Regions from separate parts of the Paenibacillus sp. FSL W8-0426 genome, predicted to be linked through region 1. Evidence: riboswitches for the same ligand, from Rfam matches in the RefSeq annotation. Region 1 holds a riboswitch; the other holds the start of a gene.

Region 1 (8,134 bases):
CGATTTGGAAAGGTTCATTACACACCCTTGTTTCATCTAACAAGTCATATATGCCTATTTTGCAAACAACAATCAACATGCTCTGAAATCATCATATTTATATTACATATAACCTGTTCTCAAAAAGGAGGAACCCGAATGATCCGCATGCCTATTCAGCAAATGATCCCATACCATCACCAGTATCCGCGAAATGCAGCGGTCAACGCTCCGAAAAAAGAAAACCGGGATACCCAAGAGTTGACCTTCCACGACATTTTGCAGCAAAAAATGGCCAAAAAGAATGCCTCCCCATCCATGCGATAATGCTGTACATTCCCCCTTCCTGTTTCTATAATGGGCTAAAACGTTCGCGGCACCTTCACACGGTTCCCGCAACAATCCTAAAGGGGAATGCCTCATGATGACCATCGCTTGCTTTCATGCCCATTATTCCAATATTGCACTCATCGAGGAGGCGCTGTCTGCCTATGACGTCGAACTGGTGCACTACGTCGATCCGGGACTAGACCGGATCAAAAGCGACGCAGACTTCACCGAAAACACCGTCCGCGACAAAGTAGCCCGCACGATGGAATGGATCGCCCGATGCCATGCCGATGCCATTCTCGTCACCTGCACGCTCTTCACGGCCGTTCTGGACCAGGAGACCCTGCCCGCTTCCATTCCCGTGATCGGCATCGACGATCCCTTGTTATCGATGATGCAGCGCCAGCCGAAGCCCTATTTGCTCGCCTTCACCAACCCATCCACCGTCCAAGGAACGATGGACCGCTTTTTGCGCCATTTACAGCCGGAGGAGGAACATCAAGCGTCAAATCATGCCCTTCAAGCCAAGAGCGTATTGCTGCCAGGCACGTTCGAGCTGATTATGCGCGGAGACCGCGAAGGTTACGCGGCAGCCGTTCAGGCGGGATTGATGCGGCATGCCGAACGATATTCGGGTTGGACGCCGATTGCCGCCCAGTTGTCCATGGCTCCGGCGGCAGCACGGGTAACGATGGCTAGCGGCATAACCGTGCACAGTCCCCTTTCCGTTCTGGCACCGTATTTGCAACGGGAATTGAATATGCAGCTAAAGTCTGGCTTGTGATACATGACATGCAAAAAAGCAGTTCATTCCCCAAGATAGGGAGATGAACTGCTTTTTGCTGTTTTGCTTCTCCTCCTGTCCGTTTTGTTGCGGACAGACAAATAACGCCAATTTAACGGATTCGCGGACAACCGCGCAAGAAGGCCGGCATTATGAGCGCATCCGGTATTCTTCGGCCTTTTCCTGCATGCCTGCGGCAACCGCCTCTTGTTCCGACAATCCCTTCTCCGCGGCAAATGCACGGATATCCTGCGTAATGCGCATGCTGCAGAACTTCGGTCCGCACATCGAGCAGAAATGCGCCTGCTTCGCTCCTTCGGCAGGCAGTGTTTCGTCGTGATAGGACATGGCGCGTTCCGGGTCGAGCGACAGGTTGAACTGGTCGCGCCAGCGGAATTCGAAGCGAGCTTTGGAAAGCGCGTCGTCCCGGCGCTGCGCACGCGGATGGCCTTTGGCCAGATCGGCGGCATGGGCCGCGATTTTGTAGGCGATGACGCCTTCGCGCACATCGTCCTTGTTCGGCAAGCCGAGATGTTCCTTCGGCGTAACGTAACAGAGCATGGATGTGCCGAACCAGCCGATCATGGCCGCCCCGATGGCCGACGTAATATGGTCGTACCCCGGCGCAATGTCCGTGGTCAGCGGGCCGAGCGTGTAGAACGGCGCTTCCTGGCAAATCTCCATTTGCAAGTCCACGTTTTCCTTGATTTTGTGCATCGGCACGTGTCCAGGACCCTCAATCATCACCTGCACGTCATGCTTCCAGGCGATCTGGGTCAATTCCCCCAGCGTCGCGAGTTCCGCCATCTGCGCTTCGTCATTGGCATCATAAATGCTGCCCGGGCGAAGGCCGTCTCCCAGCGAAAAGGCGACGTCATACCGCTTCATGATCTCGCAGATTTCTTCGAAATGGGTGTACAGGAAATTTTCCTGATGATGCGCCAGACACCAGGCCGCCATGATCGATCCGCCCCGTGACACGATGCCCGTCATCCGTTTGGCAGTCATCGGAATATAGCGGAGCAGCACGCCCGCATGAATCGTAAAGTAGTCCACGCCCTGCTCGGCCTGCTCGATCAGCGTGTCGCGGTACAGCTCCCACGTCAGCGCCTCCGCCTCCCCTCCGACCTTTTCCAATGCCTGATAGAGCGGCACCGTGCCGATCGGTACCGGCGAATTGCGGATGATCCATTCGCGGGTGGTGTGAATGTCTTTGCCCGTGGACAGATCCATCACCGTATCCGCTCCCCAACGGACGGCCCAGGTCATCTTCTCGACCTCTTCCTCAATGGAAGACGATACGGCCGAATTGCCGATGTTGGCATTGATTTTGACGTGAAAATGGCGTCCGATCATCATCGGTTCGCTCTCCGGATGATTGATATTGGAAGGCAAAATGGCTCGGCCGCTGGCCAGCTCCTGCCGTACGAATTCAGGCTCCACACCTTCGCGGATGGCCGCGAATTCCATCTCGGGCGTAATGATGCCTCTCCGCGCATAGTGCATCTGCGTCACGCATCGCCCTTCCCGTGCCCGCAGCGGTTTCCCGGTAACGCCGGGATACGTCTCGGCTCCAGCTCTTGTGCTGCCCGGCTTCAAGCCGTTGTCCTCCGGCTTAATCGACCGGCCTTCGTACGACTCAACGTCCTCGCGCTCCGTAATCCACTTCCTGCGCAGCGCGGGCAGGCCCGTCCGGATGTCCACCTCATAATCCGGATCGGTCATCGGACCGCTCGTATCGTACACGCGGAGCGGTTCGTTATGCTCCACCCCTTGGGGAGTGCTTGTGTCATGAAGGGCAATTTCGCGTTCGGGGACCAACAGGTCCGGTCGCGAGCCCTGAATGTATACCTTGCGGCTGCCCGGAAAAGGCCGCAGCCGCCCCATGCTTTCTTTTTCCGTATCCCGATGGTTTTCCTGTCCCGCTGTTTCGTGTCCTGTACTCATCGCTCGTTCTCCTCCTCATGGTATGGTCCGGCATTGCTCATTCTGCGCACCTGTTCATCAGGCCAAGCATGAAGGAAGTACAGCACGGGCGAATTCAAAAACACGGATACAGCTCCAGGGCGGGCGGGAACATGGCAACCATGGCCGCCGCATCACACATCTCCACCTTGTCGGAATGCCACGGAGATGCGGTGATGTCTCGGATACTGCATTAAAAAAGCCGGTTCCCCAAGGGAACCGGCTTTATCCTTCATCGCCAAACGTGCCACGGCAAGTCTACCCACAGGGGAGCTTCACTCAAGGCATATTGACGATGCTCGTCGTTGTTTCGCCGATTACTTCCCTACGCTGGCATGATCCAGATCAGGTGCTAAGGGTCCGGAATCTCATGCGATTCCGTCTCAGTCCGGACAATTCGGACTCCCCCAGTAACGTTTGACGGCTAGCGGCAACTTTGCCGCTGCGTCCTATTCAGTTCAGTCAGCCCATGTCTTGGGCTGTCCATTACAGATTAGCCTAAACATGGCGGAAAAACAACCTTATTTTCCAAAATGCCGTTTCGGATCAGGCCAGCATAAGTCCCATCTGCGCCGCAGCTTCTTTCAGGACCGGAGCATACTCATGGAGCGTCTCCTGGGAAAGGCGGCTGACAGGCCCCGATACGGACAACGCGGCGGCGATCCGGCCATCCCGGCCCATAATGGGCACGGACACCGCCGCAGCCCCCGGTTCGCGCTCTTCGTAACTTGTGGCGTAGCCGGCGTTCCGAATATCCGCCATCTGCGCCAAATACGCCTGCGGATCGATGAATACGGGCCATTCCGGGCCGTTCATCAGTTCTTCCCGGTCTTCCTCGCTTGCAAAAGCCATCAGCACCTTGCTGGAAGCCCCTACGGACAACGGCAGCCTTGCGCCAACGGGAGCCACCCGGCGGATCGCCTGATCGCTCTGTACGGCCTGTATCCGAATCCGTTCGGCACCGTCGCGCAGATACAAGCTCACCGTCTCCCCGAGCCGATCTCTCAGCCGTTCCATCGCCGGCAGCAGCAAAATGGCGGGATCGTCGCTCCGGGACATATGCGCGGATAGTTCCCAAATGCGAATGCCGAGTCTGTATTTCTCGGTCGCCGCATCGCGGATCACAAATCCCCGGTCTTCCAGGGTAGCCATGAGACGATGCACGGTGCTCTTATGCAATCCGATCTGGCTGGCAATTTCGGTCAATCCCAGATCGCTGCGGGTCGTAAAACACAATAATATATCCAGCGCCCGTTCTACAGCCCGGACGGTTAACTTTCGGTCCTCCATGGCAGAATGCCCTCCTCATGTTTCATCACATGAAACTCGGTTACATAAATTATATGAGAAACGATTCCATCTGTAAACCGATGCCCGTTAAATTCGAACCGGAAGAAGTATCGTGGGGTCTAGGTTATCAGACTTCATCCCCTGTATTTTGCACTCAAAGGAAATAATAACCATGCATCTAAAGAACTATATAACAATTAGGTAACAAATACGCCTGAAGAATTGACATTGGCTATGGTGGAACATACGATAATAAAAAAGTCTATTCGCCATCACAAAGAGGAAAAGAACGAGCGTTTCCACATTTTCTCGTTCCTATTGGAATAACTTTCCGAAAGCGAATTCATATTTTCGCTTATGCCTGAATGGTATAAGTATAACCGTCCAACTCTGTTTTTTTCACGGAACCGAACTTGTCATGTCGACATAATCTGACTCTTTCCTCCTCTTCGCCCCAGTAATCCGGCGGCGGGCAGTTTTGGAGAAAATGATCGTCAGTGAGAATTCGTCGTCATCTTTAGCCGATTCAACAAAGGAGGGGCATGTATGTTTCCGACATCCCAGAGCGAGGCCCCGCTGCAAACGAAAGTTTCCGATCTGCCCTCTTCGCTGTCTCCGAGGCTGATCCGGCTTAAACATATTATCGTGGCGTTGCTGCTCTCCGTTGTATTTTTTCTGTTATTTTGCTTCATCGCGCTTCACGGCTACATCGCTTGGGTGCTGTCCAACCCTACGGTAGCCCCCGTCTTTTCCAATCCGATGCAGGCCAAAAACATGAAATACGAAGACATCACGTTCCCGGCCGTCGACGGAAGCCGCATCATGCAAGGCTGGTACATTCCTGCCGACGCCGACGTAAACAAAACGATCATCTTCAGCCATGGATACGGAGCCAACCGGGAGGAAACCTGGGTGCCCATGTACGATTTGGCGCATTATGCCCATCAGCTTGGGTTCAACGTGGTGATGTTCGATTATGGTTTTGCCTCCCAGGTCAACAAAGCCGTCGCTACGGGCGGCAAGGCGGAATCCAAGCAATTGCTCGGAGCGATCCAATTCGCCAAACAGCGCGGCGCCCAGGAAATCGTCGTATGGGGATTTTCGATGGGAGCGGGTACGGCATTGCAGGCAGGGCTGTTAACCCAGGACGTCGACGCCATGATATTGGACAGCACGTTTCTGCTGGAACCGGATACGCTATACCATAATATCCATAATCAAATTGACCTGCCGCGCCAGCCGACGCTGGAAATTTTGAACCTGTTGTTCCCTGTCCTGAATGGCACAGGCTTGCAGCAAATTCCGTACCAAGAAGTCAAAAAGAAGGATTATCCCTTCCCGATCTTCTTCGTTCACGGAACGGAAGACGAGAAGGCGCCTTACCCGATCGCGGAGCTGCTCGCCGCCAACCAGTCGAATGCCAATTCGGAGGAATGGATTGTTGACGGAGCGCACCATGAGCTGATTTTCCGCGAGCATCCAAAAGAATATTTGCGACGCGTCTCCACATTCCTCAGTCATGTCACAAACACCGACGACGATGATGTGCAGAATACCGGCGGCAGCCATTGACGATCAGCGCAACTGAAGCCTATGCATCAGAAACATGGAATTGCATGAAAATTCGAGTCCTCTTGGGTTCCTCTTGAGGGCTCTTTTTTTTCGTATACATAAGACAGCCTGTTATCCGAATATATTTTTGGGACGAAATTCGGTGATTAGGAGGTTTAATCCGTTATGAACTGGTATGAATATGGAAAGCTGCTTCCACTGCGGATCCTGGAGGAAATTCGTTTCTGGAAAGAACAAGAGAAGGAGCATACAATCATCATTCTGGCGCTTGTTCCCGATCTTGAGCCCGCCTATGTCAAGCTGCTCGGGGAATGGCAGGCCGCTTTTGCCAGCACGGGGGCTGCCGCCAACCGGCTTTTGAAACAGCTGTTGCCGGGCACGCACCCGCCAGATCCTTATATCCTGCGAGCCTTTGAGGATTTGGTAAACACGGCCAGCACGCAATCCCGGGAGTTTATTCGGCAACTGTATGCCCTGCTCGAGCAAAGCGCCGCTATACTGGCCGCTCCGCCTGCCAAAACCGCCATTCTGCACTTTATTCGCGAATCGGAATACTTTCTCGGCGTTCTGGATACGCTCGGCAAGTCCGGCATCATGCGCGATGCCGAAGGAGAGTCGCTTTCCTCGCTGATCCAGGCGGAAATCGCAAATGCAGGAGGCGCAGCGGGGAAATTACGCAGCAGTGAAAATTCGGGCATTGCCGGGGCCAAAGGCAGCTCCTCTCCCCCGCCCGGTCAGCCGGCAGGCTCTACGCCATCCATCCCGCCCGGCATGGACGCGGATTCGACTTCCCCGGGCTCCGCATCCGACGTTACTGCGCATACGCCCGTGCAAGCCAGGCCGGTCCCCATTGGAGGCCATACCTTGCCGCCGCTTCCTTATGCGTATAATGCGCTGGAGCCGTACATCGACGAAAAGACGATGCGCATCCATCATGACAAACATCACCAATCCTATGTGGACGGCCTGAATACCGCCGAGAAAAAGCTGGCTGAATCGCGAAAAAGGAACAATTTCGAATTAGTCAAGCACTGGGAGCGCGAGCTGGCGTTTAACGGGGCCGGGCATTACCTGCACACCATCTTCTGGACGATTATGAACCCTCATGGCGGAGGCAAACCATCCGGCAATCTTGCGGAACAGATCAAAAGGGATTTCGGCAGCTACGAAGCATTCAAAAACCACTTTACGGAAGCCGCAAACAAAGTCGAAGGCGGCGGATGGGCCATGCTTGTCTGGAGCCCGAGGGCCCACAGACTCGAAATACTGCAAGCCGAAAAACACCAGAACCTTTCGCAGATGGATATCGTTCCCCTGCTCCCTCTCGATGTATGGGAACACGCTTATTACTTGAAACATCAGAACGAGCGCAAAAAATATATCGAAGACTGGTGGAACGTCGTGTATTGGCCTGCCGTTGCCGAACGCTATGAGGCGGCGCGCAAGCTGTTATGGCCGCCATATTAAGCCAAAGGCAAAGAGAGGTATCTCGGGCAGGTGCCTGCCGAGATACCTCTCTTTTTCATTCTCCCTTTTGTTTCTATACGCGTAACTTCCATTTCGTTCTTCGCGTTTATATCCCTAAGGGAGGATGAGAGATTTGTTGAAATTTTTTAAGCGAAGCATATGGTTTGCATGGATTGCAGGAGCCTTGCTTGTATCCGCATGTGCAAATGATGAAAATACCGAGGCCCTCTCCAATGCAGAAGAAGCTGCCAACCCAACAAGCCAGGCAGCTTCTGCGAACAAGACTTTTACGGGCCAAGCCAAAGAAGCGGACCATCCTACAGAAGCTACCGAGACGTTGATCGACGCTGCAACAAGAACGATCAATGATGTGACTGAGGCTGACTTCGAGGCCGGGGTACTTATCGATTTTGATTCGTTCAAAAAGAGCTTTTTCAATGACGATATCATTACCAAGCTGAAAAGTAATCTTGAAGCGGTTGTCGCGCAAGATCAAGAGAAGTTCGCTGAACACTTGCATGAAAGCTACAGCCGTCATTCGGTATTCTTTGATAAACAAAACGTTCAATATATGTTTTATGATTTGGATACCATCAAGAAAGTCACTATGGACGGCAGAGTACAAATTCAGGTTGGCGTCCGGTTTGCCCTCCAAGACTCAGAGGGGAATGTGGAGAACAGCGGATTAACCTATTTCTTTGTGAAAAACAAAGAAGATCAATGGAAAATCGTCAATATCGATTAATG
Region 2 (8,134 bases), 3.3 Mb from region 1:
ACGAGACAGCGCTGAGGACTGCCGTCATGGACGCTGGCATGGTCATGCACCAGAACGAAAAGCAAAGTGGAGAAGCGGGCTACGGTTCATCAAAGTTTGTGAACGCTGATAAAGATTTGGCGCTGGAGACGTTTACGCAAACGATGGCTCTTAATTTGGGGATTCAGGACGATCCGCCAGCGATTCGCTCCTTGTTCGATTATATCCCGGCTATCGTTGTTCTGGACTACGACGGTTACTACATGTATGCCAATGAGACGGAAATGATGGGGGAGTCCGAAAACTCTTTTCGTCACGTGTGGAGCCCAAAGAAACCCTATACCTATGCAGACGAAGACGGAAACAGCATCAATTTCACGTTGGATAGTTATGTCTACGCCTATGATGCCGAAAAGCAAATGTGGCTTGAAGGCTTTCGGAACGAACTCATCGCGTCGACACGGATCCCGTTGCTGAGAGATGATCAACATTTTGAACATGTGCGCAGAAGCCGGATTGTCAGTGCCGTTCAGGAGGATTTGGCCGAGGTCATCAATCGTCACAACGAATTTGCCAGAAGAAATGGCATCTCATACACGTTTACTCTGCCGCTCATCTCCCAGGAAGACTGGTACAACTCTATAAATGACACAGGGATCATTGCTTTCATTCAGGGTATTCCGAGCGGAGGCCGAAAAATCAACAACTTTGCCATCGGAGGCGGCCGGCTTGTTAAGAGGGCGGCCGTGATCGGCGGTGTGGATCCTGACAGCGGCATCAAATATTATTATCCGGCCACATGCTCGAACGGATACAGGCCGGAGGAAGTTTTTACGGATGCCCAGGAGGCAGCGGCTCGAGGCTATTTTGAGCAAAATTGTTATATCAATCGCTAGTATCCTCCGACGAAAAGGCACTGGATAGTGCGATATTTTCAGCTGCGTAGTCTAACCTAAAAAAGCGCTGATCTTCCTGATTTTTGGCAGTGCACGCAAAAATGATCGATGACAAAACAGGATGCCTATGGTAATATAGGCTACAACTTCATAAGAGCACTAGGGGTGCCGCGCGATGCGGCTGAGATGGAATAATTCGATTCCGGACCCTTTGTACCTGATCTGGATCATACCAGCGTAGGGAAGTGGCACGTTTTTCGTCATGACAAGGAAGGCTGTATTTCAGCCGTCGCTTGGATTGCAATGCGATTATCGGCAATGCTCGTTCCATGCATAAACGCGTGAGAATAATGCCCATTGGTTTCGCATTTGCCTTGCATTGCACGAAAGATACGAATAAGTCGCCACTCCCCTGCGGGAGTGGTTTTTTGTGTTCTTTCAGCGAAAGGCAGGTGAACCGAGTTATGGTTGCTTCGCAAACTCAATCAGTACCTTCATCATTGGAGCTCCATGTCATTTCAAACGGAACGGGGGACCTTGATGTTTTTCTTGAAAAGGCGATCCGGGTGACCCCTTGGGTGGATTACATTCATATTCGGGAAAAACATCTTGCGATCAACCAAAGATTGCATTGGGCCGAACGAATGCAAGAAGCGGGTATCCCGGCTTCGCAAATTGTCGTTAATGGCATTCCTGATCGAATGGATGGTTTTTCTGTTCCTAAGTTGTGCGGCGTGCACAGGGGGGAATCGGATTTCAAACAGTATGGCACAACCATCCGGATGGACAACAAGCATGAACCGATCCGTCTGGGCGTTTCCGTGCATTCCTTGGAAGGGGCGAAATCCGCTGAGCGCCAAGGCGCAGATTATGTTATTTTTGGGCACGTTTTTGCTACCAACAGCAAAATTGGCGCTGCGCCAAGAGGCATACCTGCATTGAAAGCGATATGCAGCTCCCTTTGCATTCCCGTCATTGCGATCGGCGGAATTCGCCTTGATGCCGTGGATGCGATTTACGCAGCCGGGGCAAGCGGGATTGCGGTCATGTCCGCCATATGGGAGAACAGTAAACCTGAGCAAGCAGCCGCTGCATTCAAACAGGCTATGTCCGGTGTACGGCCCATGAATGACGCCATTGAACGAAGATGAAGGAGGGGCAATCGTTGTTTGATGATCGCATTAGCTTAGACGGTAGTTCGGGGTTCGACATTCTCGACAAAAAAGAGAATCCACGTTCGCGAAAGGACATGTCTGCCGAAACGATCGTGATCGGAGGGGGTGTCATCGGTTGTTCCATTGCTTATGAATTGGCAGCCCGCGGGCAGGAAGTAATGCTCCTGGAACGAGCCCGAATGGGTGGAGGGACGTCATCGGCGGCGGCCGGCATGCTGGCTGCCGACAGTGAGCACTTTCATCATGCGGCCATGGCGGAGCTTGCCCGGCGCAGCCGTGAACGGGTTCACCGGCAGAGGGAGCATATTCAAGCGATGAGCGGAATTGACATTGGCTTGCGGCAGGCCGGGTTCATTACGCCTTTTCGAAGCGGACAAAAGGCAGGACTATATGCAGCCGCATATGAAACAGATTCGAATGCATGCACGTATTGGGATCGGCAGGAACTGCAGCGTCAAGCACCCTGGCTAAGCCGGGATACGTATGGCGGGTTGTACAGGCAAGCTGAAAGCGAAGTGCTGCCGTTAAACCTTGTCACAGCTTATGCCAAGTCCGCTCAAGCATACGGGGCTCGAATCATGGAAGGCATTCAGAATGTAACGCTGCAAACCGGGGCAGGGCGCATACAAGGGGTTCAAACCTCCATTGGCATGTTGACATGTAAAAATGTCATAGTCGCGGCCGGGCTGCAAGGAGTAGAGTTGATGGAAAGCGTAGGGTTGAACATGCCTGTCGTGCCGGTAAAGGGAGAAATGGTTGCTGTCCGGTTTTCGCATCATGACGCTGCACGGGGAAATATACCGGACAGGACCGTTTATGCGGAAGATGTTTATATCGTTCCAAAAGCGAATGGAGAAGTGTGGTTGGGTGCAACAAGCTTGGCGGGAGCTTCGGATTTGCATGTGACCCCTGGAGGAATCCAGAAACTGATCTCCGCCGCGGCAGCATGGGTTCCCGCCGTTGCGCACGCCCGATTCGAGCGAGCCTGGGCCGGCGTGAGACCATCGACTCCGGATGGTTTGCCGTATTTGGGGGAAAGCGAACAATATTCGGGATTGTATGCCGCTTTCGGACATTATCGGAACGGTATTTTGCTCAGCGCTATCACAGGCAGTGTGTTGGCGGATTTGATCGAGGGGAAATCGGCCGGTGAACTCGGGATTGCTGCTTTCAATCCGGAGCGCTTAAGCGGAAAGGGGATGATGCATTGAATATTATCGTCAACGGACAATCGATGGAGATTGAAGACCAGTTGAATCGTGTGGACAAATTGTTGCTCTCTTTCAATCTTCAGGTGAAAACCGTCGTTGTTGAACTGAATCGGCAAATTTTAACGCGAGAGCTTCATGAGACGACGCCGCTGAAAAACGGAGACCGAATCGAAATCGTACATTTTGTGGGAGGCGGATAAGTATGTTAAACATTGGAAAATATGCCTTTGAATCGAGATTGCTGCTGGGAACAGGGAAATTCGAAGACTTGGATGTACAACGACAGGCGGTTGAGGCATCAGGTACAGAGGTTCTGACATTTGCTATAAGGCGCTTGAATTTGGAGCAGCGGGAACGCAAGCATTTTCTCGACACGTTGGACCTGAGTCGATTCACGTTGCTGCCGAATACCGCTGGAGCGACGAATGCCGAAGAAGCGGTACGCATCGCCGAATTGGCACGGGCATCGGGACTTTGTGATATGATTAAGGTAGAAGTGATCGGCGATGGGCGAACGTTGTTGCCCGACCCGATCGAAACGTACAGGGCTTGCGAGATGCTGCTTGAAAGAGGATTTACGGTGCTGCCGTATATTTCGGATGACGTCATTTTGGCCAAACGTCTGCAATTGCTCGGTGTACACGCCGTGATGCCCGGGGCCTCGCCGATTGGTGCGGGCAAAGGGCTGATAAATCCGTACAATCTTGAGCTGATCATTGAACAGGCTGCGGTTCCGGTCATTGTGGATGCAGGCCTTCGTTCTCCCAAAGATGCTGCCCAAGCGATGGAGCTGGGGGCAGATGGCGTATTGCTTAATACGGCTGTTTCAGGTTCACGCGATCCGGTTAAGATGGCTAAGGCCATGCGAATGGGCGTTGAAGCAGGGAGATTGGCATACGAGGCAGGCATGATCCCCGTCAAGCGTTATGCAGCAGCGAGCAGTCCTGCGGAAGGAATGGTTCAGTCATGACAAACCCGAACACGAACGAGCATCCAGAGCAAGAAAACCGTTACTCACGGCAGGAACGATTCGCGCCGCTGGGCAAAAACGGACAGGAGCGGCTGAAAGGAAGCCGTGTACTGATCATTGGTGCAGGCGCGCTGGGAACGGGAATCGCCGAGACGTTGGCACGTGCCGGAATCGGGCATATCACGATCGCCGATCGCGATTACGTGGAGTGGAGCAACCTGCAGCGCCAGCAGCTCTACACAGAGAAGGACGCATTGGAGCGCATGCCGAAAGCGATCGCTGCTGTAAAGCGTCTGAAAGAGATTAATTCCACAGTAGACATCGTTGGAAAAGTCATGGATGTGCGGACGGATGAATTGGAAGAACTCATTGCGGATGTCGATCTGGTGATGGATGCAACGGATAACTTTGATACAAGACTGCTGATCAACGATATGTGCCAAAAACATCGCAAACCATGGATTTACGGTGGGTGCGTAGGCAGCTACGGGATTACCTACACCTTTATGCCAGGGGAAACCCCTTGTTTGAATTGTTTGCTCGGAGAGGTGCCGTTGGGCGGGGATACCTGCGATACTTCTGGAATCATTCCGCAAGCCGTGCAGATGGTCACGGCCAATCAGACTGCAGAAGCCATGAAGCTTCTTAGCGGAAATCATGGCGCCTTAAGGCGCAAGCTGCTGTCGTTTGACCTGTGGCGGAACGAGTACATAACGATCAACGTGGATGGCGCGAAGAAGCCGGATTGTCCTTCGTGCAGCGCATCGGCTTCATTTCCGTATTTATCCGCCTCGAATCTCGAAAAAACGGACGTGCTCTGCGGCAGGGATACGGTGCAGATCCGTCCTTCCCGCCCATTGAAGCTGGATCTCCAACAGACCGCTGAACGTTTGGGTAAGCTTGGGGAAGGGGTCGTGGAACACAATCCGTTTCTGGTCTCGTTCAGCCTAGGGGAACATCGGATGGTTATTTTTCAAGACGGTCGGATCCTCGTCCACGGGACCAAAGATACTGCTGAAGCACGCACGCTTGTCCATCGCTATTTTGGCTAATGCCGTGCACCAAATTCAAGTTCGTTCCTTTCGAGGAATGGACTTTTTCGTTTTTCGGCATCATAACGACATATGGAGGATCGCACGCGACCTCTACAGAGAAAGAATTTGTCCAAGGCCGGGTGAACGGATGAAAACGACCATTTTACTTGTTGGCGCCCAGGAACAGACAAGGTCGCTAAAAGAAGCGCTGAGTGCCGAGGGCTATGCCGTGCTCTTGGCCAGCGCAGGTACATACAAGCAGCAATTGGAGATGGTCAAGCAGAATCTGTCTATGATCATCTGGACCGCTGCTCCTGAAGACACAATCCAGCCCGACGAAGGATTGAAGTGGCATCGCGGACAGAACCATCACAACATTCCGTTTATAATTATTACGACCGCAATATCCGCGGATCGAATCGTGGAATGGTTGGACAGCGGGGCAAACGACATACTCGAGCAAGAGAGCGAGCCGAGTATATTGATGGCAAGGATTCGAAATTTGCTTCGCTTGTTTTCTCAAGGTTCGCAGTTCGACGAAGAAGTTATCATGGTGCATGACCTTAAAATCAATTTGCGCTCGCGGAGAGTCAGCCGGGCTGGGGAGTATTTGACGCTCACGCCGAAAGAATACGAATTGTTGGAGTTTTTGGCGCGGCATGCAAACGAAGCCTGTTCGCGGAAGGCGATCTTATCGGAAGTATGGGGCTATGATTTTCAAATGGATACGAACGTGGTGGATGTGTATATCAAACATTTGCGTGAAAAAGTGGACAAGGGTAGGGGCGTCAAACTCATTCAAACTGTGCGCGGAGTGGGTTATATGCTTCATTCTTCCCATTAAAAATGGCCAGATCCTTAATGGATCCGGCCATTTTAGACATATATTCAATGATTCGTAGGGAAATTACAGTACACGGCGTGCTTTAATATACGTTTTTTTCCAGTTTCCCGAGTTCAGGTCAGAGAACGTTACCCCTGGAGATCCGTAAGTGTGCAGGATCTTTCCGTTGCCCGCGTAAACTGCTACGTGCGTAATATTGCTGCCTGTGGAACGGCTGCCGCTCGAAAAGAATACCAGGTCTCCGACGCGCAGGTTCGCTTTGGATACGGCTACGCCTTCCTTGGATTGTTTGACGCTGGTACGCGGAAGGTCCACGCCATACTTTTTAAAGATATATTTCATGAAGGAAGAGCAGTCAAAATTTTTGGTCGTCGAAGTGGATGCTCCAAATTTATATGGCGTTCCCATAAATTGTTTACCGTAATTGACGATTTGTTGTCCTTTGGACACGGTTGCGCTTGCTGCTTGAGCAGCAGGTGCCGATGTCATTGCGATGGCTCCAAAACCAAGTGCTGCGCACAATCCCACGGTCACGGCCTTTTGGACAAAGATGTTTGTTTTCATGTAGTACCTCCAAAATTAAGTTTTCGTTTCGTTTGCTAGAGCGAGTATAACAGGTTTGTAACACCCTAAAATTTGGAGTAGAAGCTTGAAGTGCTTGAAGTGACTGGTTTTGGAGCGTTTTATTAAAATACCATTAAAAATGTCAAAAAATTAATCGTTGACGGATGCATTTAAGGTTTGAAACAGAAAAAACCTTTGAAAATCAAAGGTTTTTTCGAATAATAAGTTGCTCTTTTTATTTTTCAGCAAGTTACAAAAATGTAACTTTCATATGAACCAACGTTAATCCTTGCTCTGAATAATGAGCAGCAATCCGCTATCGATGGTAACTGTCCCCGCAGGTCCCAAAAGCTTGTTGCTTATGCCAAGGGATTGTCCCATCCGGAGCGTTGCTTTATCCAGAGGGTACTGAAAGCCTTCCAGACTGATTCCGGTGACCTCGGGCGTCAACGGCAGCAATGAAACGTACTGATACCCCCGATCTTCGACCGAGGCTTCGGACGTAGTCAGTGTCAGATAGTTGTGTTCGTCCTGAAGCGTGCAAGAGATATGATGCTGCATCGCACGGACCATGATATGTACGTTGGCAAGCGTATGATCAAGGCGAGTACCTGTAGCGCCCAGCATGAGAATATGGGTAGGTTCCATATCCAATGCGGTTTCGAAAGCCATTTCCGTATCCGTCCAGTCCTTCTCGACGGCATCGACGGAAATCATGCGTTCACTGTTCAGGCGGACCCTTTCCCGTTCCTCGTCAGTAATAGAGTCGAAGTCGCCTACGGCAAAGTGGGGTCGAATGCCGTGATCGATCAGGTACAGTGCCCCGCGATCTGCAGCGATGAGCACGTCATCGTGCCTGATTTCTTTGAGAAATTCGGGAGACAGGCTTCCCCCCGTAAAAATGACGACGCGTTTCATGGTCATTCTATTCATCCTTCCTGCCATGAAGAAAGTTTTCATTTATCATTATATTGCGAACCCTTCCAGTATAAATCACAAAATCTAGTTGCACAATTCCGGCACTCGCGGATACAATGATGAGAGCGACATGGAGATGACTTGAAAAGTGAGGTTTGGACGGAATTGGACTTGCACATTTTTGAAGTGTTCAGCATCATCGGCACCATTGCGTTTGCGATGTCGGGGGCTTTCGTGGCCATGGAAGAGGAATACGACATTCTTGGCGTGCTGGTGCTGGGATTGGTCACCGCCTTCGGTGGCGGGGTGGTAAGGAATGTTCTGATCGGTGTGCCCGTGACCACGCTGTGGAGCCAAGGCGCACTTATTATGCTTGCCCTCGTATCCGTAGCCGTGGCATTTGTGCTCCCGCTGAAATGGATCGGACATTGGAAGCGGACGGAGGCGCTCTTCGATGCCATTGGACTTGCCGCTTTTGCGATTCAGGGTGCCCTATATGCCGTTAACATGGGTCATCCCATCAGTGCGGTCATTGTGGCAGCA

The links. A riboswitch is a leader RNA that binds a small molecule or an ion and turns the genes downstream of it on or off. The one in region 1 is predicted to bind thiamine pyrophosphate.
Region 2: linked by a shared signal. The riboswitch ahead of MKY59_RS18105 (thiamine phosphate synthase) and the one ahead of thiC (phosphomethylpyrimidine synthase ThiC) in region 1 are both predicted to bind thiamine pyrophosphate.

What each region holds. Positions count from the first base shown of each region.
Region 1 covers NZ_CP150203.1:727,444-735,577, reverse strand. The annotation lists gene MKY59_RS03435 (hypothetical protein) at 139-306, shown strand; gene MKY59_RS03430 (hypothetical protein) at 401-1,093, shown strand; gene thiC (phosphomethylpyrimidine synthase ThiC) at 1,244-2,980, opposite strand; TPP riboswitch at 3,364-3,477, opposite strand; gene MKY59_RS03420 (IclR family transcriptional regulator) at 3,605-4,348, opposite strand; gene MKY59_RS03415 (alpha/beta fold hydrolase) at 4,895-5,920, shown strand; gene MKY59_RS03410 (Fe-Mn family superoxide dismutase) at 6,086-7,387, shown strand; gene MKY59_RS03405 (hypothetical protein) at 7,521-8,132, shown strand.
Region 2 covers NZ_CP150203.1:4,061,023-4,069,156, reverse strand. The annotation lists gene MKY59_RS18110 (hypothetical protein) at 1-875, shown strand, start outside; TPP riboswitch at 1,027-1,136, shown strand; gene MKY59_RS18105 (thiamine phosphate synthase) at 1,340-2,026, shown strand; gene thiO (glycine oxidase ThiO) at 2,041-3,261, shown strand; gene thiS (sulfur carrier protein ThiS) at 3,258-3,461, shown strand; gene MKY59_RS18090 (thiazole synthase) at 3,464-4,231, shown strand; gene MKY59_RS18085 (ThiF family adenylyltransferase) at 4,228-5,283, shown strand; gene MKY59_RS18080 (response regulator transcription factor) at 5,414-6,109, shown strand; gene MKY59_RS18075 (C40 family peptidase) at 6,173-6,673, opposite strand; gene MKY59_RS18070 (thiamine diphosphokinase) at 6,956-7,597, opposite strand; gene MKY59_RS18065 (trimeric intracellular cation channel family protein) at 7,763-8,134, shown strand, end outside.